DNA from 3 places in the Ferdinandcohnia salidurans genome. Region 1 is predicted to be linked to each of the others. Evidence: riboswitches for the same ligand, from Rfam matches in the RefSeq annotation. Region 1 holds a riboswitch; each other region holds the start of a gene.
The links. Region 1 has a riboswitch for lysine ahead of ACFSFW_RS08805 (Na+/H+ antiporter NhaC family protein). Riboswitches for the same ligand answer to the same signal wherever they lie in the genome.

Region 1 (10,507 bases):
TTTATCGATATGCTCGGAATCGAATATCATGGGCTAGCCCCGAGGCAATTAGACTTTTTTAGTTAGTACAAGCTATAAGCATATTTTAGAATACATACATAAGTGAAATACCTAAAGTGGAAACTCCACAGCATTTTATACAGGCAAAAAGGAGGTGTAGGGATTGATTGAAACCGTACATATTTATCATACAAACGATCTCCATAGCCATTTTGACCGATGGCCTAAAATTACAAAATATATCACAGAAATGAGAAATCTGCATCAAGCAAACAATGAGGAAATGCTCTTAATCGATATTGGTGACCACATTGATCGCTTTCATCCAATTTCTGAAGCATCCCATGGCAAAATGAATGTGCAGCTCTTAAACCAGCTTGAATACGATTATGCTACTATCGGTAACAACGAAGGGATTACGATGTCTTATGAACATCTGGATTCTTTATATGATGACGCAGAATTTAAGGTGTTGCTTGCAAATCTATTCGACCGAGATGGGAAGCTACCTAACTGGGCCGATCCCTACCATATTCATGTCTTGCCAAGTGGGTTTAGGATTGGAATCATCGGTTTAACGGTTCATTATATTGGGCTTTATAAGCTGCTCGGCTGGAATGTCAAAGACCCTTTGGCTATCCTTCAAGAGACAATCAATGAATTAAAAGACAAAACAGATATGATTCTTTTAATGTCCCATTTAGGAATCAATGAGGATGAGCAAATTGCAAGAGATTTCCCAGATGTTGACGTGCTACTTGGTGGCCACACACATCATCTTTTAGAAAATGGAAAGAGAATCAATAACACACTTTTATGCTGTGCGCAAAAATACGGGAATTATATCGGACATGTTACTCTTAAAATTGATACTGAAGAAAAAAGGCTTATTGAAAGTGCTGCAAATGTAATCCCTACAAAATCACTGTCAGAAAGTAAGGAAACAACTGAAATTCTTTCAGAGTACATGGCAAAAAGTATACACACCTTACAACATGATGTTGTTGCTGAGATTGAACAACCACTTCAAAGTGATTGGTTTGCGGAAACCTCATTTTCCAAGCTTTTAGCTGAGGTACTCCGCGAATGGTGTGAAGGAGACATATCAATGGTGAACGCAGGGCTATTGCTTGACTCGCTTCCAACAGGAATGGTAACAAGAGAAGACTTGCATCGAATTTGCCCTCATCCTATTAATCCATGTAAGGTCTGGGTTAAGGGTGATGAACTGAAGGAAATTATTTTACAGGCAAACACGAAGGAAATGGAAAATCTCAGAATTAAAGGTCTAGGCTTCCGTGGAGAGGTAATGGGCAAAATGGTATATGACGGGGTAGAGCATAACACTTCAAAGCTTTCGGATGGATTAGACCATATTACCGATATTAAAATCAATGGGGAGGACCTTGATCCAGACAAAACGTATTCAATCGCCACGATTGATATGTTCACATTCGGATCACTTTTTCCTGTCATACGGGATGCTAAGGATAAAAAATACTATATGCCAGAATTCTTACGAGACCTTTTAGCTGAAAAATTAAAAAGCAATCAGCAAAACGTTCTAAAGATACGTAGTCAAAAGGACTAGAAAAAGATAGGTCTATGACTATCACTATTTCAAACACATATCACTTTCCCGTTACATAAATTAGTTAGGGAAAGGAGTGTGCTAGGAATGGTCTCAATGACACCAATAGTAATTGATAATCATCAATTTACAGCCATTACCGTTAACCTACCTAAAACAAATTTTATGGCAGTCACAAATGAAAATGGCTATATTATGTGTGGAGCTCTCGATGTTGCACTGTTGAATGAAAAACTTAAAGAACGAGGCATTATTGCTGGTAGGGCAGTTGGTGTTCGTACAATCGAGCAATTACTGGATGCCCCTCTTGAATCAATTACAATTGAAGCCGAAAATCGAGGCATTACAGTAGGTATGAAAGGCAAAGACGCCCTACTAAAGATGATCTAATATTAACCTGAGAAGGTATACCATATAAAAGTACGTGGCATCACTTAAATGTTGTCGAACAAAATAGTTATCGTACATCCCCCCTTACTTGCATACACATAGCTTGTAAGGGGGGATTTTCGTTTGGGAAAGTACAGAGCTCGTCTACAACCAAGAAGGAAAGGGCCCTTGCCTTTCCGTTACGTCTTTTTATTAACATTTGTCTTTTTTATTCTCTCAACTGTTATTGGTTTATTCATTATTAACAAAGCGATAGAGCCTGCTCTTATGGCATATGCTGAAAATGAAACGAAGAAGGTTGCTGCCACAGTTATTAAAAATGCTATTAATCAACAATTAAATGAGGAAGAATTGGTCCAAGAGGATTTGAGTATTGTGCAAACGGATGAAAATGGGAAAGTGATTAGCTACAATACGCAGGTCGTCAACAAAATGGCGACAAAGACCCTCGGAAATATTGAACGATACTTAAAATATGTAAATGAAGGTGAAGTTAACAAACTTGAATATCCTGATTTAGAAATTGAGACAGATGATGCCAGTGGACAAACGGGCTTTGTTTTTAAGGTACCCCTTGGGGAAGCAACAAATAATGCCCTTTTAGGAAACTTAGGTCCGGAAATACCGATTCGTTTTCATATGATTGGATTTGGGGAAACAACGCCACAAGGAAGAATTGACGAGTGGGGGATTAATAATGGGTGGTTTCAATATAATGTTCTTGCGACAGTGACGATGCAGGTTATTTTACCTTTCTCAACAGGAGAGGTTGAAATTGAAACCATTATCCCGGTTATCAATCAAAACATTTTACATGATGTTCCAGATTTCTACAATAATGGTGGGGAATCATCTCCTTCTATAGAGATACCGACAAATTAGAAAAAAATACTATACTAGAATAGTTGAATCAAAGCGGAAAATCGTATATACTAGCGAAGGAATTAATAAATGAATACACCACCTTATCGGATCGATGGGGTAGAGGTGCGGAAAATAAGAGTAAACTATGTGAGGATGACAACGTAGATCATAGTTGAAAGGATTTTTTGCCGAAGCAAAAATAAACTCGTCAATGTTATTTTTGTTGGGGTTGCCTTGAAAAAGGGTAACACTGTCATTATAGAAATGATCTATAATGGAGGGCTACTGATCGTGATGGAGGATAACATAACATTACAAAAGAGTAATGATAGTTATTTTCTATCATACTCTCTTTTTGTCTTCTAAAGAGTATCTTCTTTCACCACGCCCTCCATAAAAATACTTGGAGGAATCATATCATGTCTGGAACAATATATTCAATTATCCCACCAATCATTGCACTTCTCATGGTTATATTAACAAGAAGAGTTCTACTATCACTTGGAGTCGGCATTCTATCGGCGGCATTCGTATTACATGGAAATGTACTCAAGAATGAAGGAGTCGGAGCTTGGCTGCAAGACGTTTTACTCACAATCTGGAATAGCATTAAAGGAGTCTTCGTTTCAGAAGGCGCACTTAATACATGGAATGTATATATTATTTTATTTTTATTCCTATTAGGAGTTATTACTGCCTTTATCTCCATTTCTGGCGGTAGTCGTGCCTTTGGCGAATGGGCCCAAACAAAAGTTAGAACAAGAACGGGTGCACAGCTTTTAGCTGCTTTTTTAGGTATTATTATTTTTATTGATGATTATTTTAATGCTCTGGCTGTTGGACAAGTAAGTAGACCCATTACAGACCGAAATAAGGTTTCACGTGCAAAGCTAGCCTATATTATTGATTCAACATCCGCACCAATTTGTGTTGTCTCACCCATTTCTAGCTGGGGTGCTTATATTATTGCGATCTTGGCACCTATTTTAGTCACACATGGTGTAGCGGAGTATTCACCTTTATCTGCATTTATTCAAATGATTCCGTTAAACCTCTATGTATTAGTTTCGATTTTAATGGTAATAGCTGTAGCCATTTTTAATATTAATTTTGGTAGTATGAAAACCCACGAAAACCGTGCATTAACAACAGGGGAGGTAACAGATCCTGAAAAACCGGTATTAGGGGAATTAAAACAGGAATTACCTCAAAGTGAGAAAGGTACTGTCGGTGATTTAGTTTGGCCGATTATTGCATTAGTTGTCGGTACGGTTGGCTCGTTATTATGGACAGGCTACAAAGCTTCAGAAGGCGATATAACCATTTTTACGATTTTTGAAAATACTAATGTAACAGGTTCGCTATTATCCGGTGGAATCCTAGGTATTCTTGTTACACTTATTTTGTTCTTTGTTCAGGTTTATGCAAAAAAAGCTTTGAACATTGGTCTCCTTCCTAAAGGTATTGTTGAAGGGATAAAATCAATGCTCCCAGCTGTATACATTTTACTATTTGCTTGGGTAATTGTTGACTTGATTGGACAAATTGAAACAGGTAAATATCTAGCGAGCCTTGTAGAAAGGTCCAATTTAAATATTGCATTTTTACCGGTCATTTTATTCATTGTAGCAGGCTTTATGGCGTTTGCGACTGGGACGTCATGGGGAACCTTTGGGATGATGCTTCCGATTGCAGGAGACATTGCAGCGGCATCTGATATTAATTTATTACTTCCGGCTTTAGCTGCTGTCTTAGCGGGATCCGTGTTTGGTGATCATTGCTCACCAATATCAGATACAACTATTCTGTCCTCTACTGGAGCGGGAAGCCATCATATTGATCATGTAATGACTCAGCTACCCTATGCCATCACTTCTGCCGTTATCGCTGTAATCGGATATATAGTACTAGGTCTAACAGGCAGTACCCTATTAGGAGTGCTTACTACCTTAGTATTATTTGTTATTTTTGTTCTCACTATGAAAAACAGACAAAACGCATAGAATTACTATTCAAATGTTAACAATCGAACTTAACTAGTATATAAGAGACAGAGGGAATTAGAACCTTTGTCTCTTTTATTTTAAAAGTAAATTTCATTTTAAAATAACTTTTGACATAGAGATAAAGACTGGCTATACTAATAAATAGATTATAGAAAATAATCTGAAAATATAAAAATTTCCAACTTGTGTCTAGTGCTAAAGGTATAATACGGTAATGGACTAAAGTAGGAAAGGGGAGGTTTGTTTATGGATAATCGTCCACAGTGGGGGACACGGGCAGGATTCGTAATGGCTGCAATCGGTTCTGCGGTTGGTTTAGGTAATATATGGAGATTTCCATATGTTGCTTACGAAAATGGAGGAGGCGCGTTCTTTCTACCGTACCTATTTGCGATTTTAACAGCTGGAATACCAATCCTAATTCTAGAATTCACAATCGGACAAAAGTTTAGAGGATCAGCACCTTTGTCATTTTTCCGTTTAAATAAAAAGTTAGAATGGCTCGGGTGGTGGCAGGTACTAATTTCTTTCGTAATTGCGACCTATTATGCAGTCATTATCGCATGGGCAATTTCGTATACATTCTTTTCATTTAATAAAGCGTGGGGAGAAGATACAGGAGGATTCCTATTCTCTAAATACTTGCATTTAGCTGAAACTCCAGGTGATGTAGGAGCACCAGTACTTGGTGTTTTTGGACCTTTAGTCGTTGTGTGGGCAATTACACTATTTATCCTATTTAAAGGCGTGAAAAAGGGGATTGAAAAAGCGAATAAAATTTTCATTCCTACACTATTAGTTATTTTTACGATTATCGTTATTCGAGCAGTAACACTTGAAGGAGCAAGTACAGGACTAAATTCATTCTTCCAACCTAACTGGGATAAGATTATGTCTGGAGAGGTTTGGGTTGCGGCATACGGACACATTTTCTTTAGTTTATCAATTGGTTTTGCAATTATGATTACTTATGCAAGTTATTTACCTAAGAAGTCCGATGTAGTAAACAATGCATTTATTACTGGTTTTGCGAACTCAGGTTTTGAACTTTTAGCTGGTATCGGGGTATTCGCTGCACTAGGCTTTATGGCAGCACAAGCGAATGTACCTGTAGAAGAAGTAGCAAGTGCGGGTGTTGGTCTAGCATTTGCGGTCTTCCCGCAAATTATTAACCAAATGCCATTTGGCGAATTTTTCGGAGCGCTTTTCTTCTTATCGTTAGTATTTGCCGGATTAACATCACTTATTTCGATTTGTGAAGTGTTCATTGCAGCAGTTCAAGATAAGTTTAATCTAACTCGTAACAAGGCAGTCATATATGGTGCAGGGCTAGCATCACTTATTTCAATTCTATACTCTACAAATGGAGGCTTATACTTCCTAGATGTAGTTGACTACTTCATTAACCAATTTGGTATTGCTGTTGCCGGATTAGTTGAAGTAATACTTATTGCTTGGGTATTCAAGCAAATGAATCCATTACAAGCGCACGCAAATGCAATATCCGATATTCGTGCAGGTGGTTGGTGGAAGATTTGTTTAGGCGTAATCACACCAGTCGTTTTAGGATATATGATGTTTGACTTATTCAAACAAAATATCCTACAACAATTTGATAATGCAACTGGTAACTATGAAGGGTATGCAACTTCATTTATACTCTTCCCAGGTGTTTTCATTGCAGCAGGAGTTATTATATTAGGGATCGTATTCTCACTAAAAAAATGGAGTAATGAGGCGTTAAATGACAACTATTCTTCTAGTAGTGACAAGGAGGTAGGACTATGACCGGTGGTGCAATTGCTATGATGGTTATTGGAATGGTCATTTTATGGGGAGGTCTAGTAGCAAGTATTGCACATGCTGCAAAAAAGGCTAAACAAGCGAAACAAGGTTAAAGAAATAAATATAAAAAGAGGGTCATAATAGAACGGAAAAAGGCTGTGGTAAAAATACCACAGCCTTTTATTTTATTTACGTTTCCTTGCTTGTCTTTCTGATCGTTCCCAAGCCCGTAGATGTGGATACGGATCAAAGGACCATTCCGTATATCCATTGTCTTTGTACATTCCGTAGTGAAGATGTGGAGGGAACTTTCCGGCAGTGCCTGGTGGTCCATAGCCAGAACTTCCAACAGAGCCAATCACTGTACCGGGCTCAACAACCTGACCGATTGCAATATCCTTTGCAAATCCATTTAAATGAGCAAAGTAATGATACGTATTATTCACATCGCGGATTCCGATACGCCACCCACCAAATCGGTTCCAACCTTTCATTTCGATGATGCCATATGAGGTTGCCCTTACTGGTGTTCCGTAGCTTGCAAAGATGTCAGTGCCTTCATGCATTCTACGACCTCCCCAGCCACGCGCATCTCCCCATGTATTCTTATAGCTATGATTATAGCCAAGAGGAACCGGAAAGGCGTGTTTATCTAGATCAAGTGTGCCATATGCTGAATAGATTTTAGCGATTCCCGTAATTAGTGAAACGGATTTATCCCGTTTGTAATAATCCCATAAACCAATCTTGATATTATCAGGGTCAGTTCCGTAAGCTAAAATTTGTTCTGAAATTGTAAGTAGGATATCCTCATCATTTGTTTGATCAGCAACACCATCCCCGTTGCCATCAAGTCCAATTCCTCCAAATAGCTGAATGCTATATGGATTCGAATCATTTGGATTGGGGTTTAAAGCCCCCGCCCAAGCCTCGGGTTTAATATAAATTCCAATTAACCCTGTTTCTTTCGGAATATCCTTTCGGGAACGACGGATGCTTCTTTCATACTGGTCAATAGCAGCATAATAGTACCATGGAATCTGTGTTACTGTTTCCATCTTTGTATAGAGGTTCATTCGTTCCTGAAAAATTTTTTGTTGATCCTCATTTGCACTTGCATCCAAAGGCATACACGTAAAAAGTAAGCAAATAACAACTACTATACCAAGTTTTCTGTTCACGCATGCAAATCTCCTTTCACTAAAATAACACAAGGATGTATGTTTCTTAAAGGCATCTATAGGTACTTAATAGACGAATTTGTCTAGTTGGAATTAAATAAAAAGAAGTACTCTTCCCTGTTAGTTTGTTAAATCATTTCATTTTCATAATCACTAATTGTTGGAAGCTAAAAAATACAAATAAATCGAATACTTGGATTCTTAAAGAAGTTAGGAGTATAATAGGGATAGCCTTTGCAATGGAGTGATGAAGTATGTCAAAAAAACAAGAATATCTTCGAAAGCCGGAATGGCTAAAAATAAAACTGAATACGAATGAGAGCTACACAGGCTTAAAGAAAATGATGAGAGAAAAACAATTACATACCGTTTGTGAGGAAGCAAAATGTCCTAATATTCATGAATGCTGGGCTGTAAGGAAAACAGCTACTTTTATGATTCTTGGGGATACTTGCACTCGCGCTTGTCGTTTCTGTGCGGTTAAGACTGGACTTCCAAATGAACTGGATTGGGCAGAACCAGAGCGTGTAGCTGATTCTGTCGCAATGATGGGATTAAAGCATGTTGTTATTACAACAGTTGCTCGTGACGATTTGAAGGACGGGGGAGCTGCGGTATTTGCAGAAACCGTTCGTGCAATTCGTAAAAAGAATCCATTTACATCAATCGAAGTGCTACCATCTGATATGGGTGGAGTGTACGAAAACTTAAAAACCTTAATGGATGCAAAGCCCGATATTATGAACCATAATATTGAAACGGTTCGCCGTTTATCTGACCGTGTTCGTGCACGTGCGAAATATGAACGTTCACTTGAATTTTTACGTCGTGCAAAAGAAATGAATGCAGACATCCCAACAAAATCAAGTATCATGATCGGTCTTGGCGAAACGAAGGAAGAAATCATTGAAACAATGGACGACCTTCGAGCAAACGATGTAGATATCATCACAATTGGTCAATATTTACAACCTACGAAAAAGCATTTGAAAGTTGAAAAATACTATCATCCAGATGAATTTGCGGAATTAAAAGAGATTGCATTAAGTAAAGGCTTCAGTCATTGTGAAGCTGGCCCTCTTGTACGTTCTTCTTATCATGCAGATGAACAAGTAAACGCAGCAAAATCAAATCAACAAGTTAAGCAAGCATAAAAAAAAAGGGGGAAATCCCCTTTTTTTTAGTGCGTTCCTTTTTGCAATAATTCTCTTCCGTCATCTCGCTTTTGGTCTTCATTCCCTTTATTATCGGTTGTGCGATCAATTTCAGGGTTGAATTCCATTTTTCCATCTTTATTGTTGATACTAGGGTTTTGAAGGAAGTCTTGGTTTTCCCTTGCCCGACGTTCATACTCAGGGTTTAAGCCACCTTCCATTTCCCCATTTTCATTTTCACCATCGCTTACTTTATATCCTTGTGGAGATTTAATCATTTGTTGAATAGTAGATGTAATAATTTGATCGACATTTCGACTATCTGAGTCAAGTCTGCCGAATCGTTCAATTTGGTTCATCATGTCAGGATTATCCGAAACGTATACATGGAAATACCTCGGAACAACTGACAATGCGGAACGTTTTACCTGGTCTGCCGTTAACATACGATCTTTAGAATCCGTATCATATGCAACAAGGACCTCTTCATCCGTTACAAGCGTACCAACATCTTTGACGTTCGGAATGTTTGTACAGATTTTACTGATTAAATCTGCTACTTTTTCCCTGTCCATGGTTGGTAAATCACTGTATACATTCACACGGCCAGGGACTGGATTTTTTTGATGACGAACATAGCCAAAGTTCGTCATTTCTTTACCATCGTTTTTTACGCCTTTCGCATTGTAAAGCTCATTTTGGTCAGTTCGATATATTGTATTTCCACTTTCATGGTAGACTCCTGCATTGTCGTCAGAAGTACCGCAACCTGTTAAAGCAGTTAAGGCAATTAAGCCTGAGATGATTGTGTATTTTTTCAATCTTGACACCCCCTCAGTTGTAGGGTGACCAATTCAACAAAAATTTCGCATAGTAATTGATGGATTGATTGGCTATAATGGATATATAGTGAACATCCTCTAGTATGGGGTACGAGGTGATTAAAGTGATTAGCATAGGTAACACTACATATGAGCTTATTGATGAGCTAAAAGATGGATTTAATGAAGAAGCTTTTCGTGCGAGATACAGTGATATCTTAGCGAAGTATGATTATATAGTTGGGGACTGGGGATATGAACAGCTTCGCTTAAAAGGTTTTTTTGATGATAAAAACCAAAAAGCGTCATTTGATACAAAAATAAGTACCCTTTCTGAATATTTATACGAATATTGCAATTTCGGTTGCGCCTATTTTGTCTTAAAAAAGGTAAAAAAATAAAGTACAGGCTAACTTATCTGCCTGTACTTTTATTATGGCTTGAACCTTCCTATTAGTCATAAGGTGGTTCGGCATTTTCATCCTTGTCATCATGTGTGGGATGAGCCCCAGGGAATTGTCTAGGAAGATCCTGGTGAAGTGATTTGAACTCATAGTTAAAGTTGCTATAGGTTCGTTGTCCTTCTTTCCACGGTGTGCTTTTGTTCTCTACAGGAGTATCCTTACCCCGAGGTGTTCCATAAGGACCTTCTGGATATTCCTCAAAGGTTAAGAAGTTTCTCATCGTCTCCACATTTGAAAAATCGGTATACTTT
Region 2 (10,507 bases), on a different contig from region 1:
AAAAAGCACAGAGAAAAAAGGAGAAGCAGGATAACGAGAAGCGAGCGCGCCTATTACACTACCAAATATCAATAGACAAACGACAATGAACACGATTGGCATAGGTAGTTGAAGACTTTGAAAAACGGGTGTATATAACCATTCTTTGAAAAAGCTATGTAAAAGAAAGTAGACTGTTGCTGATCCGCCCAAAAGGAAAAGACCGGCCAATCTATCAATTCTTCCTTTACAAAAAACAACCAACTGCATCCAAGAAAATGATAAGGACCACCCTACTATCAAAGCAGTCACAATGTCATAAGGACCACTAGAAGACATCCTCCAATAGGCAATCCCCGTAAGTAAACCTAATCCATAACCAGCGAAAATCCATAAAATGGACGATCTTTTAGTCACATTAGAAGAGACTTCAATCCGGCGTATTGCCGAACCAGCTTGTAAAAAAAGAGTAGCCTTAAAAATACCATGAAATATAAGGTGAATAATGGCTGCTGAATAAGCACCTAATGCACATTGAATCAGCATAAAACCCATCTGCGCAATTGTAGAACCCACCAATTGACGTTTATAATCAACCTGTACCAAACTTATTCCACTACCGATTAAGACAGAAATAATGGAGAGGACGAGTAATAAAATTTGAGCTTTATCCCCGTTAAACAACGGTGAGAATCGTGTTAGGATAATTCCGCCCGCATTTACAATTCCAGCATGCATGATTGCAGAAACGGGTGTAGGAGCAACAACAGATTCAATTAACCATTTTTGAAATGGCCATTGAGCTGCTGGAATGATTACAGCCAAAATTAACAATAGATTTATTCCTGTCTTTTCCCATGTACCTATATGTGTCAGACTTTCATGAGTCAAGATGAGAGATAGCTTCCAGCTGCCTGTAATTTGAGAAAGCCAAATGATCGCAAAAAGAAGAGCCAACCAACTACCTGCAAATACCTGAACAGAAAGTCTTGTTGCTACTCTCGTTACCTTCCACTCCCTCTTTAGACTAATAAGAATCGTTAACCCTATAAGAGTGATTCCCCAACAGCCGACCATCAATCGAAGGTCATCACTTAACCAGGAAACAGAAGCCGTACCTGTAATGAGTGTGAAGAATGCAAAGTATTTCCGGTAAGAACGATCTCCTTGTAAATACCTTATAGAAAAGCGTTGGATGACAATGCCTATCGTAAGAACAAAACATGACATAAGCCAAGCTAAAGAATCCAAGTGCAAGGGGCCGACATTGTGATTCATATCGTTCATTAAAAGAATCAATAATGATACCAAAGCGGGCAATGAAATAATCCCTATGTGTATCCGCACATACCTCAAGGGTACCCGTTTGGACAAAAATACGAATCCACTTACCATAGCTAAAAAAAGTGCGATAAAAAATAAGGTAAGTAGTATGGATATGCTATTCGAAATCATAAAACTTCCCTCCGTCAAAATGGACCGAACTAAAATAGTAAAAATAAAGCTATTAAATAAAAAAACCGAGAGCTAGTACCAGCAGTAGTAACCACTGATACTAGTTCTCGGTTTATTTTTAACTGACTAATAAAGTCTTTTAAAAATCTCCCTAAACTAATTCTTTCTCTAGATCATTAAACAACTTAAATACGATAACTCGTTCTCCAGTACGAGTACTTAAATCAGTATGAAAGCTTTTAACTTCTTCTCCAGTTATGGATAAAATGATTTCTTTTAAACCATCTAAACCAGATTCAACTAACCCGGACCGAGTATGTTTAATTGATAGCATGCCATCCTTTGTTTGACAAACAGCATATTCCGCAGGAGTTAATATACCTTGTAAATAAACGATTATCATATCACGGAGAATATCTGTTTTAACGGAAACAGACCCACGACCCAGAAAATCCTTTTCCCAATGAGTAATCGCTTTGCTAATTTCTGCTTCGATAGACCCTTTTGTTTTTTTCAAGAAACTTCCCCCTAAGCAAAAAATCGGTATATTTCCAGACTATTCCCTCTAAGTCTAAAAATATACCGATTTGTCTTATTCTGTACTTCTAAATACAAAAAGATTGCTTCTTCATTCTACCAATTCTACATTAATAAAATGCTAAAGCTCTTTATTATCATTCAGAAGGTAAATAATATCACTCGGTTATTAATCTAACTAATAATTTAATTGAAAATGGTCAACTTGTCAATATTAAATTGACAGATGATTGATTCTATTTATTTTTTTAATAGGCTTGTACGATTGTACGTTTTAGGAATTCCCTCGTACGCGCTTGTGTTGGGTTATTGAAGATGTGCTCTGGACTTCCTTCTTCAGCAATAACTCCCTTATCCATAAATACGACTCGATCCGATACTTCTTTTGCAAATTCCATTTCGTGCGTTACGATTAACATCGTAAGACCGGATTCGGCAAGTTCCTTCATGACTTTTAGGACTTCTCCTACCATTTCTGGATCAAGTGCTGATGTTGGCTCATCAAATAACATGACATCTGGTTCCATCGAAAGTGCTCTTGCAATCGCTACTCGTTGCTTTTGCCCACCAGATAATTGCTTTGGCTTGGCGTTAATGTATTTATCCATGCCAACGACCTTCAAGTATTTCATCGCTACTCTTTCCGCTTCTTCCTTTGTGCGTTTCAATACTTTTAGTTGCCCTACTACACAATTGCTTAGGACATTATGATTATTAAATAAATTAAATTGTTGGAAGACCATTCCTAAATGTCTTCGGTAGGTAGCGACATCATGCTTGTTATCCAAAATATTTTCACCTTGATAGATAATTTGCCCACCGCTAGGTCTTTCTAATAGATTAACACAACGAAGAAGAGTTGATTTACCAGATCCGGAGGAACCGATGATGGAGACAACTTCTCCTTTATTCACCGAGAAATCAATATCTCTTAGTACTTCATGAGTGCCAAAGGATTTGCTTAAGTGTTGAATATCAATAATCTTTTCCATGTTCTCTCCTCCTTCTTCCTATTGTTGTTGATTAACTTGTATGGGGCGATCGTTTCCAATCATCGTATAGTTATCAGAGCCATCTAATTTTCTTTCAAAGTATAGTAGGATTCTTGTAACAATAAAGGTCATCACAAAATAAATCATACATGCTACGAAAAACGATTCAAAATATCTAAAATTATTGCCTGATATCGATTTTGTCACGAAATATAATTCTGTAACTGAAATCACGTTAAGAACGGAGGTATCTTTAATATTAATCACAAATTGATTACCTGTTGCAGGTAGAATATTACGGATAACCTGTGGCAATACAACGTTCCACATCGTTTGGAAATGATTCATTCCAATCGCATGTGCTGCTTCAAATTGTCCCTTATCAATCGAGACAATCCCACCACGAACATACTCAGCCATATAAGCGCCTGTATTAATCGAGACAACAATGATCGCTGCAACAAAAACATTCATATCTATCCCAAATGCTAACGCAGAACCATAATAAATAACCATCGCTTGTACAATCATCGGTGTTCCACGGAAGAATTCAATATAGATGGAGAGGATGGCATTAATGACTTTTAATATTAGTTTATTCATTCCACGTTCAGGCATTGGTATTGTACGGACAACTCCTGCCAGCAATCCAATCATTGCCCCAAAGATCGTCCCGATAAGAGCGATCAAAAGTGTTAAACCCGCACCACGAAGGAACATTGGCCAGTTTTCGATGATAATTTTAATGACCCACTCAAAACTCATTGTTTCTCCTCCTTTGCCCTATAAAACCGACTGCATGTTGATATACAGTCGGTTCCCTGTATTTTTTATTCTGCTGCTGGTTGATTTTGAATAGCCGAATCCATAATGCTTGTACGTTCTTCTTCTGAAATACCTGCTAAAGTTTCATTTATTTTTTCTGTTAATTCGCTACCCTTTTGAAGTCCGACAGCAATTGCTGTATCATCTTCTGATGTTTCAAATCCTTCTTCAAATTCAACCATTACAAAGTTTTCATTAGCAGATGAAGCACTAGTACCCTCTGGACGTTCTGAAACGTAACCATCAATCATTCCTGATTCAAGAGCTACTCGCATTGCTGGGAAGTTGTCCATCGCCGTTTTCTTTTCGACACCTTCAATTTGGTCTATTACTGTATAGTGGAATGTATTTAATTGAGCCGTAACTTTTGCTCCGTTAAAGTCTTGGATAGAAGTAGCACCTTCATAAGTGCTGCCTTTTTTCACAACCATAACTAAATTTGAAGTATAGTAATTATCCGAAAAGTCGATTGTTTCTTTTCGTTCTGCTGTTGGTGACATACCAGCTATGATTGCATCAATTTTACCTGATGTTAAAGCTGGTACAAGACCATCCCACTCTGTTTTAACAATCACTAATTCTTTACCTAAACCTTCAGCTACTTTTTTTGCAATTTCTACATCATATCCACCTGCATACTCTGCAGAACCATCTATTTTTACTGCACCATTGGAATCATCGTTTTGAGTCCAGTTAAACGGTGCATATCCAGCTTCAAGACCTACCTTAAAGGTATTATCTTCTGATGACCCAGTATCCGAACTAGTACTTGTTCCACACCCCGCTAATAATAGAATGCTAGAAATTAGTAATACAAGAAATAATGTTAATTTGCTTCTCATGTTGTATCTCCTCCGTATTTTTATAAATTTCGACAAAAAAACGACCTGAGATATACTCAGGTCGCAGTAAATTTGCCCTAAGGTCCTCTCTTTTATCTCAAATGAGATAGCACAACTCAATAAACTGGGGGTTTATTGAGACAGTCCTGCAGCTCTTAACTACAGACCCAGCATGTAATACTGAGGATATTACAAACTTCGGCGATATTTCCTTCTCCCTAGCATCACTGTTTCCTCAAACTCCACTAAAGACTGTTAAATATCGCGCCTCTACCTCACTAGTAAAAGTGAGGCCTTATTTAGTTATTTTTTATACTACAATAATATCTATCTATCCGTCAACCACTATTCATTAGCAATATCTAGTAATTCGCACTAGCCAGAAACTACCCGTCGCATGAAAACACATAAATCCTAATAAAACAAAAGATTAAAAGGTTGGTCCAATTCTCCATATACCAAAGTCGTTTTGCTTCAAAATTTCTGATTTTGTTAGTTTTCCGGACGAGACTGATTTAATCTCATCAAAGATCGATTGTCCAACTGATTGAACCGTTTCTTTTCCTTCAATAATGGTTCCTGCATTCAAATCCATATTATCTCTCATACTATTAAACATGGGGGTATTTGTTGAAATTTTAATAACAGGAGCAATTGGCGACCCCGTCGGCGTACCACGACCAGTTGTAAAGAGGACTACCTGTGCACCTCCCGCGACCATTCCTGTAAGTTGTTCAATGTCCTGCCCTGGAGTATCCATCCAGACAAGCCCCTTTTTAGTTGGAATGTCTGCATAGTCAATTAGTTCTTGAAGCGGACTTGTGCCAGACTTTGTAGCTGCTCCAAGTGACTTTTCCTCAAGTGAACTTAGTCCTCCAGCGATATTTCCAGGCGTAGGATTACCTGTGCGGATATCAATCCCCATCATAAGCGCTCGACCTTCTGCCTGCTTAATTTTTTCATATACTCTTTCTACGGTACGATCATCAACCGCTCGGTTAGCAAGTAAATGTTCAGCGCCGATTAATTCAGTAGTTTCGGCAAGAATTGCGGTTCCTCCTGCTTTTACAATTAAATCACTCACATGGCCAACTGCTGGGTTTGCAGATAGACCTGAGCATGCATCTGAACCACCGCATTCCGTTCCAATGATCAATTCACTGACATGACAAGGCTCTCTCATAATTGCAGAGGCATCCTGAACCATCTGTGCAGCAATTTTGGCTGCGTTAGCGATTGTTTGCAAGGTACCTCCATTTTCTTGTATGGAAACAGTCTCAACCGGCTTTCCACTTTTAGCAATCTCTTCTGCGACACTTCTTGCTTGATGTGTTTCACAGCCTAAACCTAACACGACTACACCATACACATTTGGATTAAGGCCTACACCTACATAGGTTCGGAAGGTTTGATCATAATCCACTCCAACCTGTGTACAGCCATGTTGATGAATAAAACTAACTGTCCCATGCACAAGCTGGGTAACTTGGTATGCAGCTTGTGTCGCACAGGTGATAGTTGGAAGAATCAATACATGATTACGAACCCCAACTTTTCCATCTGGACGTCTATACCCCATAAAATATTCTTGATTATCCACTTATATCCCCCCTACCACGTGTTCCTTCAAGATTGTGTACATGGACATGCTCTCCTATCTCAATATCACATGAAGCAACACCTATGATTTCACCATATTTATAAATCTTTTCACCCTTTTTAATAGAATCAACGGCAAATTTGTGCCCAAAGGGAATTGAGTGTAAGAGTTTTACATCAATTTTCCTATCACCATACGAAGCAGTAACAATGATTTTAGCCTCTAAATCTACTAAAACGGTCGCAACATTATCTCTCTCATTCATTAATACAGCTGAAAAACTTTGAGACATGACTCAGCCCTCCTCTATTTTGAAAGGTGTTAAATCGCATTAGGTTTTTTAATCCTCAGAATCGACATACGGAATCGTTAATGGCCCTAACGGTAGTACCGCTATAGACATGTCTTCTCCATACTTCTCTTTAAGCTGTTCTAACGTTTGTTCAATATTATGTGTTGGCTTCAACATTGCCTGTGTCACTTGTTCATCTGTAAGTAGTGAATACACATACACATCCGCCCATACTTGAATAACAGCCTGCTTTTGCACTTGCCACTGGTCAAATGTTTTAAACTCTGGGTCATTGATCATGTCTAGGATTTCTTGTGGAGACTTGGCCATTTTTAAGATATCTCCGTAATTCCCATGGCTTGGAAGCCCATCTGAACATTCTGAAGCGACAATGATCGCTCCCCCTTTTTTCACAATTTTATGAGCAGCACTCATACCTTTTACAGCCTGGTACAGATTCTGATCGAGTGGATAACCAGAATTTGAAGTTATGACGACATCAAAGCGCTGTTCACATTTCGTCATTGCGTGTTCTTTTGCATACTCACAACCTTTGTCATGGGCGGCAATTAATTCCCCAGCAAACACATTTGTAATCTGCTTATCACGATTCAAAGTGACATTCAGCATAAAATGCGGTTTACACATCATGTTAATTTCCCTTGTCATCTCCTGAAGAGGGTTATTCACCATATTTCCCCATGTTGCTAGCGGATCACCAATCATCCGTGCATTATGAAAAGTCATGATGGTTTCAATCCCTGCAATCCCTGGCATGATTCCTTTTGGTCCACCTGAAAAGCCAGCAAAAAAGTGAGGCTCGATAAAACCGGTTACGATTCGAAAATCTGCTTCAACATATTCTTTATTTAAATAAACGTCACAACCAAATTTACTATGCCCTACTTTGACAAGTGTTTCCTTATCATGACAACGATTATTAATAATCCGAACGTTGTCAACAACCCATTGCCCTAGCATTTGAACGAACTCTTCCTCCGTTTGATCACGATGCGTTCCCGTTCCATTAATAATCACAAAGTTTTCAAGCGGAACATGGTTTAATTCCTTAATTAAAGCCGGAACAAGTTTTTCATTAGGCGTTGGCCGTGTAATGTCACTAATGACGATAGCAACTTTATCGGTTGCTTTCACCATTTCTGCTAGAGGAGGTGATCCAATTGGATTTTTGAGAGCCTCTTGTAATGCTCCCATTTCATCCTCAAGACCTGAGGGGTTTTGTGGTTCTAAAATAAGAGCATCATCCGGTACATTAATTGTTAAATTGTCTTTTCCGTAAAGTAATGTTGTTTGCATGTTTTTCTCCTTTTTAACTCATGATGTATTTAATAAATAACCACCCCTAGCCTCAATTGGCCAGGGGTGGAGCTTGTTTTTATACTGGGACTCCAGGATCTTTTGGCGCTCCGGGATTTTCCAGTTTTGCATCAATGCCTTTACTTCTTTGGTATTTATCCATTAGTATAACAGCGATTGGACACAGAATGGCTGTCGTTAATGTAGAAATTGAAATTTGCATCGTAGCCACGTTCGCAATATCCTGATAGGCCTGGGCTTCAGCAGCGGTCATCATACCAGCACCAGATGCAACAACAGCTGCAGCTGCAATAGCTGCCGGTGTTCCTACAGCATTACCCGCTGTAGACGCTTCAGCCACTGGGGCAATTTGACTTTTTTCTTTAAACAACTTAAACACGAGAATACCCGTAAATGCTGTTAATACGGTCGTCATAATTCCTAGCAGCAATCCAGCGCCAACAACGCTAGGGTTGAAGAATGTCATAAAGTTCATTCCTGCACCAAGTGCAAATGCAAAGAATGGAACTGGTAAGATTTCTCCTGGTGCCAAAAATTCACGAATCTCTGGGTCAAGATTTCCAAGAATCATTCCTAAAGCGATTGGTAATAAAACAGCGATAAAAGCAATAATCGGGAATTTAGAACCTAATAGACCTAATGACATTAATGTGAAAAACGGTCCATCATTCAATGATAAGACAGATACTGCACCAACATCAGACCTGTTTCCATATTGACCTGTCAAGGCAGCGTACATACCGCCATTTCCATTAGTCATAGCCGCAATAATTGCCAATGTCGATAAACCAAGAAAACCATTCATTGGATCAAAAAAGAATCCAAACAATAATCCAACAGCAAGCCCAGTTAAATATTTTGATGTTGTCAGCAATACACCTTTTTTCAAGGCAATCCCACCGACTCGAAGATTCATCTGGCTACCTGCGCAAAAAAGGAATAATGCAATTAATGTTAATGCACCATTTTTAAATAATTGTTCAGAGAATCCGCCAATACGTAGAAACTCATAATAACCATCAGCAGTTGGAGCAACTCCTAAAGATTTTAAAGCACTCATAACTGCTGGGATGTGCATTTGATCGACTGTATTAAATAACGCCCCTAACATTAAAGGTACAACCATCAATCCACCTGGTACTTTCTCAATTGTTTGCTTGATTTTCATTCCCATTTACCCCCTCTTTATTGAAAAAATAAGTTCGGCTTACTTGCTCAGCTGTAAGTTCTAACAATTTTTTTGATTCTTTCATCGCTTCGTCTAAGTTTATTGGACGATTTATTATGCTAAATACCCCTATAATTCCGTATTGATATAATGTTTGAATTCTTTCACCAATGGAACCCGCGATAATGATCGTTGGAATATTAAGCTTCTTTGCTGTTTGGGCAACCCCCATGGGAGTTTTTCCATAAGCTGTTTGAAAATCTACCTGCCCTTCCCCTGTAATGACAAGGTCAGCCCCTTTAAGATGTTCTTCGAGCTTGGAGTATTCAATAACGACATCTACCCCTCTTTTCATAGTGGATGGGAAAAATGCTTGAAAGGCTCCGCCTATTCCTCCTGCAGCCCCAGCTCCCGGTCTTTCATGCAACCGGATCCCCGTTACTTGTTCCACTACATTGCCCCAATGAGTAAGATTTTCGTCTAGAACTCTAACCATCTCATCTGTAGCTCCTTTTTGTGGTCCAAACACATGAGAAGCTCCCTTTTCACCCACGAGTGGATTTTCCACATCAGAGGCAATTAAAAAATGACTTTCTTGGATCCGTTTATCAAATTGATCTATAAGTACTTCATGAATTTGATTTAATGCACCTCCACCAAAGTCAATTTCCTTTCCTGACTTGTCTAGAATTTGCATACCAAGAGCCTGTAGCATCCCAACACCACCATCATTTGTGGCAGACCCACCAATGGCTAAGACAAAATTTCGATACCCATCATCAAGCGCTTTCTTAATTAATTCCCCTGTACCAAACGTCGTTGCAGTAAGAGGGTCACGCTCAGAACGACTAATTAAATCCAAACCAGATGCACTAGCCATTTCTATAATGCATGTCTCGTTATCACCTAGCACCCCGAAAGATGCTTCGATTGGTTTACCAAGGGGACCTGTTACAGTCACTGAAACTTTATGTCCTTTCGTCGAAGAAACGAGATTCTCCATCGTTCCTTCTCCCCCATCCGCCACAGGTATTAACTTTGTTTCTGCATTCGGATAGGCATTTTTTATTCCCTTTTCAATTGATAAGGCCGCTTCCATTGCAGTTACACTGCCCTTAAAGGAATCTGGCGCAATTATGATCTTTATCTTATATCCCTCCCCTTTAGGAAACGCTTACAATATTCTGTTTATTTAATTATAATGTACTTGCTTCAATTCTTCTTTATATGTAGAATACAAATAATTATATAAATTCGAATGATTTTTTGTTTTCAATAACCAAAAGGAGAATTAAATGATTACTAGGGAAATTGCTGAGATGTTAGTAAAAGAAACTTCGAAGGTCATGAACCTGAATATTAATATCATGAATGAAGAAGGAGTTATTATTGCAACGAGTGACCCCTCTCGTCTAGATTGGATCCACGAAGGTGCATTAGAAGTTGTTAAAACTGGAAAGGCACTTGAAATTACATCTG
Region 3 (10,507 bases), on a different contig from region 1:
AAAGTAACTCACTCCCCAATAAAGAGATCGTTCATCTTGTGTAAAAAAATGTGAACGTTCTAATTTTCATATTCTTAAACGAAAGCAAAAAGTGTTGTAACACCTACTATTGATAAAGCAATGAAAATAATGATTGTTACATATGTTGCAATTTGTTGCGAACGTGGAGTTATTGTTAGCCCCCAGCTTACAGCAAATGACCATAGACCATTTGAGAAATGGAAAATTGTAGAGATTACACCAACAAGATAGAAAATAAGCATTGCAGGTGAATCTAGGATATTCTCCATCATTTGGAAGTTAACTTCTGCTCTTCCTAAAGCGTAAGCAATTCGTGTTTCCCATACATGCCATGCCACAAAAATAAGAGTAATAATACCAGATATACGTTGTAAGAAGAACATCCAGTTACGGAAGAAACCGTATCTACTCACATTATTCTTTGCAGTAAAGGCAATATACAGACCGTAAATTGCGTGAAATAATAATGGCAGATAAATAATAACTACCTCTAAAAGGATTCTAAATGGAAGATTCCCCATAAAACCAGCAGCATTGTTAAATGCCTCTTCCCCTCTTGTCGCAAAGTTATTCGCCATTAAGTGTACGATTAAGAACACCCCAACAGGTATTACACCTAATAATGAATGAAGTCTGCGATTAAAAAATTCACGATTACCAGCCATACTTTAACCCCCCTTAGTAATAAAACGTGCCCACACGGCACTCCCTTGTAATATTTCATCCTGTATAAATATGTAAAAGGACGATATAAAAACTGATAACTGAAAACCTTTGCAGGAATCTACAAATTTAATTATTGTAGATAAATAGACAAATGCTGCATGTAATTTTCTTTTATCAGTATAATGTAACAAATTCATTTTACTCCCATAAAGCAAGAGCGTCAAGGAAACAAATCCACAAATTATTCATAAAAATGATAATAATTGTACACATATGAATGTAGTAATACTAAATAAAAATCAGTTCTCTCTGACAAAAAGAAACAAAAAAATTCATGTTTTTCTTATACCCTCATGTTATATAATAAAGAATGGAGAAAGAGGGGAATGCAGTGAAGAACGTTAACATCAACGAACAAAACGTAAATACAAGTGAACAGTCTGTTTCCGTATTTGGGTACGAACTTTTACGAGAAGTTTTAATTCCTGATATTCTCGGGAAAGAAACGCCACAGATTCTATATTGGGCTGGAAAAAATCTTGCCCGAAAATTCCCCTTACCTACTACGGAAGAAATCATCTCATTCTTTCATGATGCTGGATGGGGAGACCTTAAGGTAGAACGTTTGGATAAAAACTCCATTGAATTTCATTTGGAGGGTTCGATCGTATCTACTCGCTTTAAACGAAGAGATATTTGTACATTCCAGCTTGAATCTGGCTTTCTTGCCCAACAAATTCAACAACAGAAAAATCGAATCACTGAAAGCTTTGAACAACAAAAAAGAAGAGCTCAAAAAATTATATTTACGGTAAAATGGGACCCAAAAGATATCACCGAAGAATAAAAGCCTGCACATTTCGTGCAGTTTTTTTTATTATAAAAAAAGGGTGTCCAAATTCCTTTGAACCACCCATAAATTTCAAATTATAGTTTTACCTTCGCTTTTTCTTCTTCAACAGCCGCTAAATTAAATGAGTCATGTAAAGCTTCAACTGCACGAACCATATTGCCTTGTTCAAGAACGGTAGAAACTTTAATTTCAGATGTACTTACCATTTTCACTTCAATATTTTCCTTTGCAAGCACTTGGAACATATCAGCTGCTACACCTGGGTTTGAAACCATTCCAGAACCAACAATCGAAACCTTTGCTAACCCATCCTCATGTTCGATACTTTCATATTTCAATAAATCCTTGTTATTTTCTAAAACAGCAAGTGTGTCACGTAAATCAGGTGTTTTTACAGAGAATGAAATATTTGTATGATTTTGATCTGTCATGTTTTGAATAATGATATCAACGTTTAAACCACTTTTCGCAAGTGTGCCAAAAATAGTGGATAGTGTATGCAATTCATTTGGTAAACCAGATACTGTTACCCTTGTAATTTGGTCTTCAAAAGCAATTCCCCTAACAACAAGATTCTTTTCCATTGAAACTTCCTCCTCAATAATGGTCCCATTTTCTAGCTCTAAGCTTGAACGAACTTCAAGCGGCATTTCGAAGTTTTTCGCAAATTCCACTGCACGTGGGTGAAGTACTCCAGCACCAAGATTTGCAAGCTCCAGCATTTCATCATAAGAGATGGAATGAAGTTTACGTGCAGTTGGAACTACGCGAGGATCGGTTGTGTATACACCTGTTACATCTGTGTAGATATCACATTTATCCGCGTTTAATGCCGCTGCGAGTGCGACTGCAGTTGTATCGGAACCTCCGCGACCAAGAGTAGTAATGTCCCCTGAACTACTGACTCCTTGGAATCCAGCAACGACAACAATTTTTCCTTCTTTTAAGCTTTTATATACTCTTGAAACCTCAATGTTTTCAATACGGGCATTGCTATGTATAGCCTCTGTTTCAATACCCGCCTGCCAGCCTGTATATGATACGGATTGATACCCTTTTTCTTGTAAAGCCATAGATAATAATGCAATTGTTACTTGTTCACCTGTACTTAACAACATATCCATCTCGCGCTTACTTGGCGCGCTTGTAATTTCATTAGCTAAACTTACAAGCTGATCGGTTGTCTTCCCCATTGCAGAAACAACAACGACAACTTGATTCCCCGCTTGCACTTCTTGAATAACTCGACTTGCAACATTCTTAATTCTATCTGGTGACCCAACAGAGGTGCCTCCAAACTTTTGTACGATGATCCCCATGCCCTCAACCCTCTCTAAAATAATCAAATCCGCCTTGGCGTATTTGCGCCCGATTTTTTTCGAGTCTGCTCGAAAAGTTTCCTTTGAAAAATCGTGGCATCCGCCGGAGGCTTTAACTTTATTCAGTAGAAGTCAATGCTTCTACTGAATAAAGTTAATAAAAAACAGCAATGAGAAATTATCTCATTGCTGTGATATACGTAAACATACTACGTGTCACTTCGTGAGATAGCCCTCCAAGATTGATTCATCTTGACAATCCTATGTCTCTTAAACATAAGACCAGCACAAAAAGGTATGAGCCTTTTTACACTTCGGCGAACTTTCCTTTCTGCAATGATCGTAAGGGCTCATACCCCTCCAATTGCATACTGATAAAGATCGCACCTCTATCTTCACTTCAACGTGTTGAAGTGGAATATTATATTATTAAGGATTATATCAGACTATTTTTTAAATAGCAACGACTATTCTTTTAATTTTTCGTAAATTGCTTCAGCTGTCAGTTTAGGTATATTGGCTTTTTGGATCTCCTCAATACTAGCTTCCTTTAACTTCTTGATAGAACCAAAATGCTTCAGTAGTGCTTTTTTTCGTTTTTCCCCAACTCCAGGAATATCATCGAGCACAGATTGAAATGCGTTTTTTCCACGGACTTGACGATGGAAGGTAATCGCAAAACGGTGTACCTCATCTTGAATTCGTTGAAGAAGATAGAATTCCTGACTATTTCTAGGTAGTTCCACAATCTCAGGCGGGTCTCCGATTAAGAGTTCAGACGTTCTGTGTTTATCATCCTTCGCAAGTCCTGCTAGAGGAATTTCTAGGCCTAATTCATTTTCAAGAATATCCCTTACCGCAGCAAGATGACCTTTTCCTCCGTCAATAATGATTAAGTCTGGTAATGGCAGATTTTCTTTTAATGCACGGCTGTATCTTCTCCGTACAACCTCCCTCATCGATTCATAATCATCAGGACCTTGAACTGATTTAATTTTATACTTTCTATATTCTTTTTTATCAGGTTTTCCATCAGTAAACACAATCATAGCAGAAACAGGATCTGTTCCTTGAATATTGGAATTATCAAACGCTTCGATTCGATGAGGTGTATAAATCCCTAACTTCTGTCCTAAATTTTCAACAGCCTTAATCGTACGTTCTTCATCTCGTTCTATTAAAGCAAACTTTTCCTTTAGCGCAATTTTTGCATTTTTAGTAGCGAGGTCAATTAATTGTTTTTTCTTCCCTCTACTAGGCTGTTGAACGGTTACTTCTAGTAATTGCTCAACAATGTCACGGTCTATCGAACTAGGAAGCAAAACTTCCTTTGGTTTAAAATGATTCTCTTTTAAGTAAAATTGGCCAAGGTAGGTTAAGAAGTCTTGTTCAGGCTCGTTGTAAAAAGGAAATAGGGAAACATCCCGCTCTATTAATTTTCCTTGACGAATAAAAAAGACTTGAACACACATCCAGCCCTTATCATAGGAATAGCCAAATACATCACGGTCAATAAAGTCTGTCATTGTCATCTTTTGCTTTTCCATCGTCGTTTCAATATTTGCGATTTGGTCACGATATTCTTTTGCTCTCTCAAAGTCGAGTTCTTCAGAGGCCTTTAACATTTTTTCAGTCAACTCGTCTTTGATTTCTTTATATCCACCATTTAGAAAACGGATAATATCGTCTACCATTTTTTTATTGGTTTCATCAGATACTTCATTGACACAAGGGGCAAGACATTGACCGATATGATAATATAGACAAACCTTATCTGGTAATGTTGAACATTTTCTTAAAGGATAAATGCGGTCTAATAGTTTTTTTGTTTCAGTTGCAGCTTGCACATTAGGGTATGGTCCGAAATATTTGCCCTTATCTTTTTTTACTTTGCGTGTAATCAATAATCGCGGATGTTTTTCAGCAGTAATTTTGATAAAAGGATACGTCTTGTCATCCTTTAACATGATATTGTATTTTGGATCGTATTTTTTTATAAGATTGATTTCAAGAAGAAGTGCTTCAATATTTGAAGATGTTACAATATATTCAAAGTCCTCAATCTCATTGACAAGCCTTAAGGTTTTACCATCGTGTGATCCTGTAAAATAAGATCGAACACGGTTCTTCAGCACTTTCGCTTTACCCACATATATTACAGTACCTTGCCTGTCCTTCATTAAGTAACAACCAGGCTGGTCCGGTAAAATCGCTAATTTTTCCTTAAGATGATCGTGCATAGTAACCACTCCATCTACTATAAAATCAATTGCGTCTTAGTGAACTTTTACTTTCGTTTTGACGTATCTTATATTGTAACATTTTTACGAAGAAGTTGTATGAGTAAAAATAGGAAGTCCCCCAAAAATGAGATTAAACAAAAAAACAGCCCATGAAGGCTGTTTTTTTAATTTGAATTAATAGTGGCTTTCAAGTCTGCCAGCTAGAGCTTCTTTTGGTTGGTAACCGACTACTTTATCAACAACTTCACCGTTTTTAATAACAAGTAAAGTTGGGATGCTCATTACGCCAAACTTCGCTGCAGTTTCTTGGTTTTCATCTACATCGAGTTTCACGATTTTCACTTTGTCACCAATTTCAGTGTCTAATTCTTCTAATACTGGAGCAATCATCTTACATGGTCCACACCAAGGTGCCCAGAAGTCTGCAAGTACTAATCCATCTTTTGTTTCTGCATCAAAATTTTGGTCTGTTACGTTTGTAATAGCCATTTAAACCCCTCCTAATAAGTAACATTGAAATTCTACCAAGAGTATACCATCTGGAATGTCATTTTACGAATATTTTGCTTCAAAATGAACAGTAAACTAAATCAGAAATGATAAGATTAGTCACTATACTTCATACATAGTCATCTTCCCCAACTTTTTAAACTGTTATGTATGTAAATAATAGAGGTTATATAGGTCCGTTTTGTGTGTAGCCTATAAAAAAAGACGTCCAGAAGGACGTCTTTTTGCGTATTGCGGCGAGGACAGCACTCCACATAGTGCCTTGCCAAAAGGCGTGTCAACTCGACTTATGCAATTCAGCTCATCGCTTGATTAGTATACCATAAATTTTATAAAGGTAAAATGGAAAAAATCTCTATAAATTAGTAAGCTTCAGCTCATATTATGCATTTACTTTTAGTTTCTTGAACTCTTCAGTAAGCATTGGAACTACATCAAATAAGTCACCAACAATTCCGTAGTCTGCAACCTTGAAGATGTTTGCTTCAGGGTCTTTGTTGATGGCTACGATTACCTTAGAGTTGGACATTCCTGCTAAGTGCTGGATTGCCCCTGAGATACCGCAAGCAATATATAGGTCTGGTGTGACAACCTTTCCTGTTTGACCAATTTGAAGTGAGTAGTCACAATAATCAGCATCACATGCTCCACGAGATGCACCTACAGCGCCACCAAGAACATTCGCTAATTCTTTTAATGGTTCAAAGCCTTCTGCACTCTTTACCCCACGTCCACCTGCGATAACTACCTTCGCTTCGGATAAATCTACACCTTCAGTTGCCTTACGCACAACTTCTTTTACGATTGTTCGTAAATCTTTAATTTCAACAGACAGAGATGAAACTTCACCCGTACGTGACTCGTCTTTTTCAAGTGGTGTAATATTGTTAGGACGTACGGACGCAAAGATTAAACCGTCAGTCACAATTTTCTTTTCAAATGCCTTGCCTGAATAGATTGGGCGAGTAAAGACAATGTTGCCACCTGCAGATTCAATTGCTGTTACGTCTGAAATTAGACCAGAATTCAATTTACTAGCAATTTTGGGTGAAAGGTCTTTACCTAATGATGTGTGACCAAAAACTAAAGCTTCTGGTGACTCAGCATCAATAACTGCGAGAACGGCTTGTGAGAAGCCGTCTGGTGTATATGAAGCTAATTTTGCATCTTCAACCGTAACGACTCGGTCGGCTCCGTAATGAATTAAATCATTTGTTAAAGCGCCTACAGATTCACCGACTAACACGGCAACTACCTCGCCGCCTTCTGCTACAGTTTTACCAGCTGCAATTGCTTCAAAAGATACGTTTCGTAACGCACCATCACGTGTTTCTCCTAGAACTACTACTTTTCTTGACATTATGCGTAACCCCCTAGATTAGCCTTAGTAAAATTTTTGAAATCGCATACAAAGATTGCCCGAAAACTTATACCACCTTAGCTTCGTTATGAAGGAGTGAAACTAACTCTTTTACCTGATCTTCTAAATCGCCTTCAAGTACACGGCCAGCTTCTTTTTTAGGTGGAAGATAAATTTCAATTGTTTTTGTTTTTGCTTCTACATCATCTTCATCCAAATCTAGATCATCTAACTCAAGCTCATCAAGCGGCTTCTTCTTCGCTTTCATAATTCCAGGTAAAGATGGATAGCGTGGTTCATTCAATCCCTGTTGACATGTAACAAGTAATGGTAAAGTCGTTTCGATAACTTCAGAGTCACCTTCAACGTCTCTTACTACTGTTACTGTTGAACCATCGATATCAAGTTTTGTAATTGTCGTTACATAAGGAATATCTAGAATTTCCGCTACACGTGGACCAACTTGACCTGAACCACCGTCAATTGCTACGTTTCCACCTAAAATAATATCGGCATCTTTATCTTTTAGGTATTCAGCTAAAATTTTTGCAGTTGTGAACTGGTCGCCTTCTTCTAGATCATCTTCTGTATTAATCAAAACGGCTTTATCAGCACCCATTGCTAAAGCTGTTCGTAATTCTTTATCAGCTTCGTCAGTTGTTGCAACTGTGACAACAGTTACTTCGCCACCATGCGCATCACGAAGTTGGATTGCTTCTTCAACCGCATATTCATCATAAGGGTTAATAATAAATTCAGCTCCATCTTCACTGATTTGTCCATTGCTTACTACGATTTTTTCTTCAGTATCAAATGTTCTTTTCAAAATAACAAAGATGTTCATGAGTTTCCCTCCTAAAGGTATTGTGCAATTTCTTGTAATCTACTGATTTTCTTCAAATCTAGTATTATTTGCCTTTAAATGTCGGCGGACGTTTTTCGATGAAGGCCGTTATTCCTTCTTGTCCATCCTCTGAAATGAACATTTCTCCAAATAATACGGCTTCTCTTTTGACAGTTTCTTCATATTGTTCATTCTTCATTGAATTTAATAATTCAATGGTCGCTTTTATAGAAACAGGGCTTTTTTGAGCGATCTTCCTAGCAATTGCCATTGTTTCTTCGTGAAGATTTTCTTCTGGGAAAGCTTGATTTGCTAATCCGTACTGTACAGCCTCATCACCGCTAATTGGGTCACTTGTCCAAAGCATTTGAGCAGCTTTAGCAACACCAACATAGCGAGGCAAGCGTGCTGTCCCAGCAAAACCAGGGATAAGTCCAAGCTGTAGCTCAGGTAATCCAAGTTTTGCCTTATTGCTAACAAGGCGGAAATGGCAAGCCATTGCCAGTTCAAGACCGCCACCTAAGGCAGCTCCGTGAATACTAGCAATAATAGGTTTGGGGAATCGTTCCATTCTTTCGAATAGAGATTGACCTTGTCTTGCAAGATTTGAAAATTCTTCGCCAGAGTTTATGGTTGTAAACTCTTTTATATCCGCCCCTGCAGAGAAAAAGCGACCTTCGCCATGGATTACTAGAACTCTTACATTGTCATCCTTCTCAATGTCATCTAGCAAACTTGTAAGCTCTTTCAAAACAGCGGTTGATAATGCGTTCGCTGGAGGTCGATTAATGCTAATAGTGGCAATGTAATCGGCTAACTTCACTTTAAAAAACTCCATCTGCATCCCTCCTAATTAAGTATATGTATGTAACACACCTCAATCAAATGCGCCTTGTCGTATTTGCGCCCGATTTTTAGGCCCACAGGAAGTGGGTCATAAAGACGTTGCCACAGGATGTGGCGTTCTTAGTCTTTGAACTTATTGCTCGAAAAACTACCTCTGAAAAATCGTGGCATCCGCCGGAGGCTTTAACTTTATTCAGCCAAGGTTTGAATCCTCAAGCAGATTGTTTACCCTTTTCACACTATGCTATCACTTAAAAAGTTATGAGAAACTAGCTGAATAAAGTTAAAAATAACTAGAGGTGTGTTAATCCACAACCATTTACTAATAGTGCATGGACTTCTTTTGCCAAGGATGGCAAATCATATTTCTGTTCGTTCATAACCCAAGTGGTTGCAGTTTCATCAATCGAGCCGAATATCATCTGTCTTGCTAAACGGACATCCAGGTTTGGATTAAACTCACCATTTTCTTTCCCAAATTGAATGATGGAATCGATGGTTCCTAAATACCCTTTAAGTACTTCATTAATCCGGTGACGTAATTCCTTATTTGATTGTCTTAATTCAAGCTGAGTTACGGTTGCAAGATGATGATCGGCTGCTAAAAGTTCGAAATGTTTTTCAACCAATGTTAATAACTTCTCTGCAGCACTCGATTTTCCTGCTATTTCAGCTTCAATTTTTTCAATAAATTCGCCCATTTTTTCGTGGAATAAAGATACGAGAATATCTTCTTTGTTTTTAAAATATAAATATATTGTACCGTCTGCCACGCCTGCTTGCTTCGCAATTCTCGAGACTTGAGATTGATGATACCCATTCTCCGCGATAACCACTACCGCCGCGTCTATGATTTGCTTATATTTTGGTTTTGTATTTTTCAAGTTCTTACGTCCTTTCAGAAAAAATGAATGAATAGTCATTCATATTTCTATAATAAAACCTAATCAAGATACTGTCAAGATTATCTTCTCAATTTCACATTTGCACTTTTAAAGTAAAGAAAAAGAGCCACAGGCTCATATCATGGCTCCTCACTGATGTTTACACGAATGATGTATTTAGAGCTGATTGATCCTACTTTTCTTAATTAATTTTTGTTAGTTTTTCCTTTTCCTCTTCAACTAATACCCGGCGCAGAACCTTGCCTACAATAGTCTTCGGTAATTCTTTTCTAAATTCATATACTCTTGGAACTTTATATGCTGCTAAATGTTTTCGACAATGCTGATCAAGCTCTTCCTCTGTGAGTTGTTGGCCTTCTTTTAATACGACGTATGCCTTTACTGTTTCCCCACGATACGGATCTGGGATACCTGCGACGACAGCCTCTTGTACTTTTTCATGTTCAAACAGTACTTCCTCAATTTCTCTCGGATAAACATTAAATCCGCCAGCAATAATCATATCTTTTTTACGGTCTACCACATAGAAAAATCCATCTTCATCCATGTAGCCTAAGTCACCTGTTAATAACCAACCATCACGAAATGTATTTTCAGTTTCTTCAGGCTTATTCCAATATCCTTTCATAACCTGAGGACCTTTTACAACTATCTCTCCAATTTCTCCTATATCAGCAGGTTCACCTGTTTCCATTGATAGCACCGCAGCTTCGGTATCCGGCCATGGTAATCCAATGCTTCCATTCACGCGATGTCCCCAAATTAAATTCGCATGTGTTACAGGGGAAGCTTCCGATAAACCATATCCTTCTACAAGCTTTCCACCCGTCACTTTTTCAAATTGTTCTTGAACTTCAAGTGGCAAAGCGGCAGAACCGCTAATACAAGACTCAATCGAAGATAAATCATATTTCATTAGATCTGGATGATTCAACAGACC

Region 2: it holds a riboswitch for lysine, as region 1 does, so the genes downstream of both, ACFSFW_RS11445 (transporter substrate-binding domain-containing protein) here and ACFSFW_RS08805 (Na+/H+ antiporter NhaC family protein) in region 1, are expected to answer to the same signal.
Region 3: it holds a riboswitch for lysine, as region 1 does, so the genes downstream of both, ACFSFW_RS20660 (aspartate kinase) here and ACFSFW_RS08805 (Na+/H+ antiporter NhaC family protein) in region 1, are expected to answer to the same signal.

Annotation. Positions count from the first base shown of each region.
Region 1 covers NZ_JBHUEK010000010.1:305,910-316,416, forward strand. The annotation lists gene ACFSFW_RS08785 (DUF72 domain-containing protein) at 1-66, shown strand, start outside; gene ACFSFW_RS08790 (bifunctional metallophosphatase/5'-nucleotidase) at 164-1,591, shown strand; gene ACFSFW_RS08795 (YunC family protein) at 1,679-1,981, shown strand; gene yunB (sporulation protein YunB) at 2,105-2,863, shown strand; lysine riboswitch at 2,956-3,138, shown strand; gene ACFSFW_RS08805 (Na+/H+ antiporter NhaC family protein) at 3,265-4,848, shown strand; gene ACFSFW_RS08810 (sodium-dependent transporter) at 5,098-6,639, shown strand; gene ACFSFW_RS08815 (methionine/alanine import family NSS transporter small subunit) at 6,636-6,749, shown strand; gene ACFSFW_RS08820 (M23 family metallopeptidase) at 6,822-7,817, opposite strand; gene lipA (lipoyl synthase) at 8,072-8,971, shown strand; partial or broken gene ACFSFW_RS08830 (YhcN/YlaJ family sporulation lipoprotein) at 9,148-9,792, opposite strand; gene ACFSFW_RS08835 (YutD family protein) at 9,918-10,193, shown strand; gene ACFSFW_RS08840 (cytosolic protein) at 10,246-10,476, opposite strand.
Region 2 covers NZ_JBHUEK010000018.1:52,870-63,376, reverse strand. The annotation lists gene ACFSFW_RS11465 (NADH dehydrogenase subunit 5) at 1-1,434, opposite strand, end outside; gene ACFSFW_RS11460 (Na-translocating system protein MpsC family protein) at 1,586-1,951, opposite strand; gene ACFSFW_RS11455 (amino acid ABC transporter ATP-binding protein) at 2,220-2,963, opposite strand; gene ACFSFW_RS11450 (amino acid ABC transporter permease) at 2,982-3,728, opposite strand; gene ACFSFW_RS11445 (transporter substrate-binding domain-containing protein) at 3,794-4,630, opposite strand; lysine riboswitch at 4,730-4,911, opposite strand; gene ACFSFW_RS11440 (UxaA family hydrolase) at 5,061-6,209, opposite strand; gene ACFSFW_RS11435 (UxaA family hydrolase) at 6,223-6,522, opposite strand; gene larA (nickel-dependent lactate racemase) at 6,571-7,839, opposite strand; gene ACFSFW_RS11425 (2-keto-3-deoxygluconate permease) at 7,919-9,028, opposite strand; gene ACFSFW_RS11420 (glycerate kinase) at 9,006-10,175, opposite strand; gene ACFSFW_RS11415 (CdaR family transcriptional regulator) at 10,324-10,507, shown strand, end outside.
Region 3 covers NZ_JBHUEK010000031.1:13,812-24,318, reverse strand. The annotation lists gene sdhA (succinate dehydrogenase flavoprotein subunit) at 1-2, opposite strand, end outside; gene ACFSFW_RS20670 (succinate dehydrogenase cytochrome b558 subunit) at 75-686, opposite strand; gene ACFSFW_RS20665 (YslB family protein) at 1,079-1,534, shown strand; gene ACFSFW_RS20660 (aspartate kinase) at 1,615-2,859, opposite strand; lysine riboswitch at 3,081-3,259, opposite strand; gene uvrC (excinuclease ABC subunit UvrC) at 3,327-5,099, opposite strand; gene trxA (thioredoxin) at 5,277-5,591, opposite strand; gene ACFSFW_RS20645 (electron transfer flavoprotein subunit alpha/FixB family protein) at 5,995-6,972, opposite strand; gene ACFSFW_RS20640 (electron transfer flavoprotein subunit beta/FixA family protein) at 7,040-7,816, opposite strand; gene ACFSFW_RS20635 (enoyl-CoA hydratase) at 7,881-8,654, opposite strand; gene fadR (fatty acid metabolism transcriptional regulator FadR) at 8,956-9,546, opposite strand; gene ACFSFW_RS20625 (long-chain-fatty-acid--CoA ligase) at 9,749-10,507, opposite strand, start outside.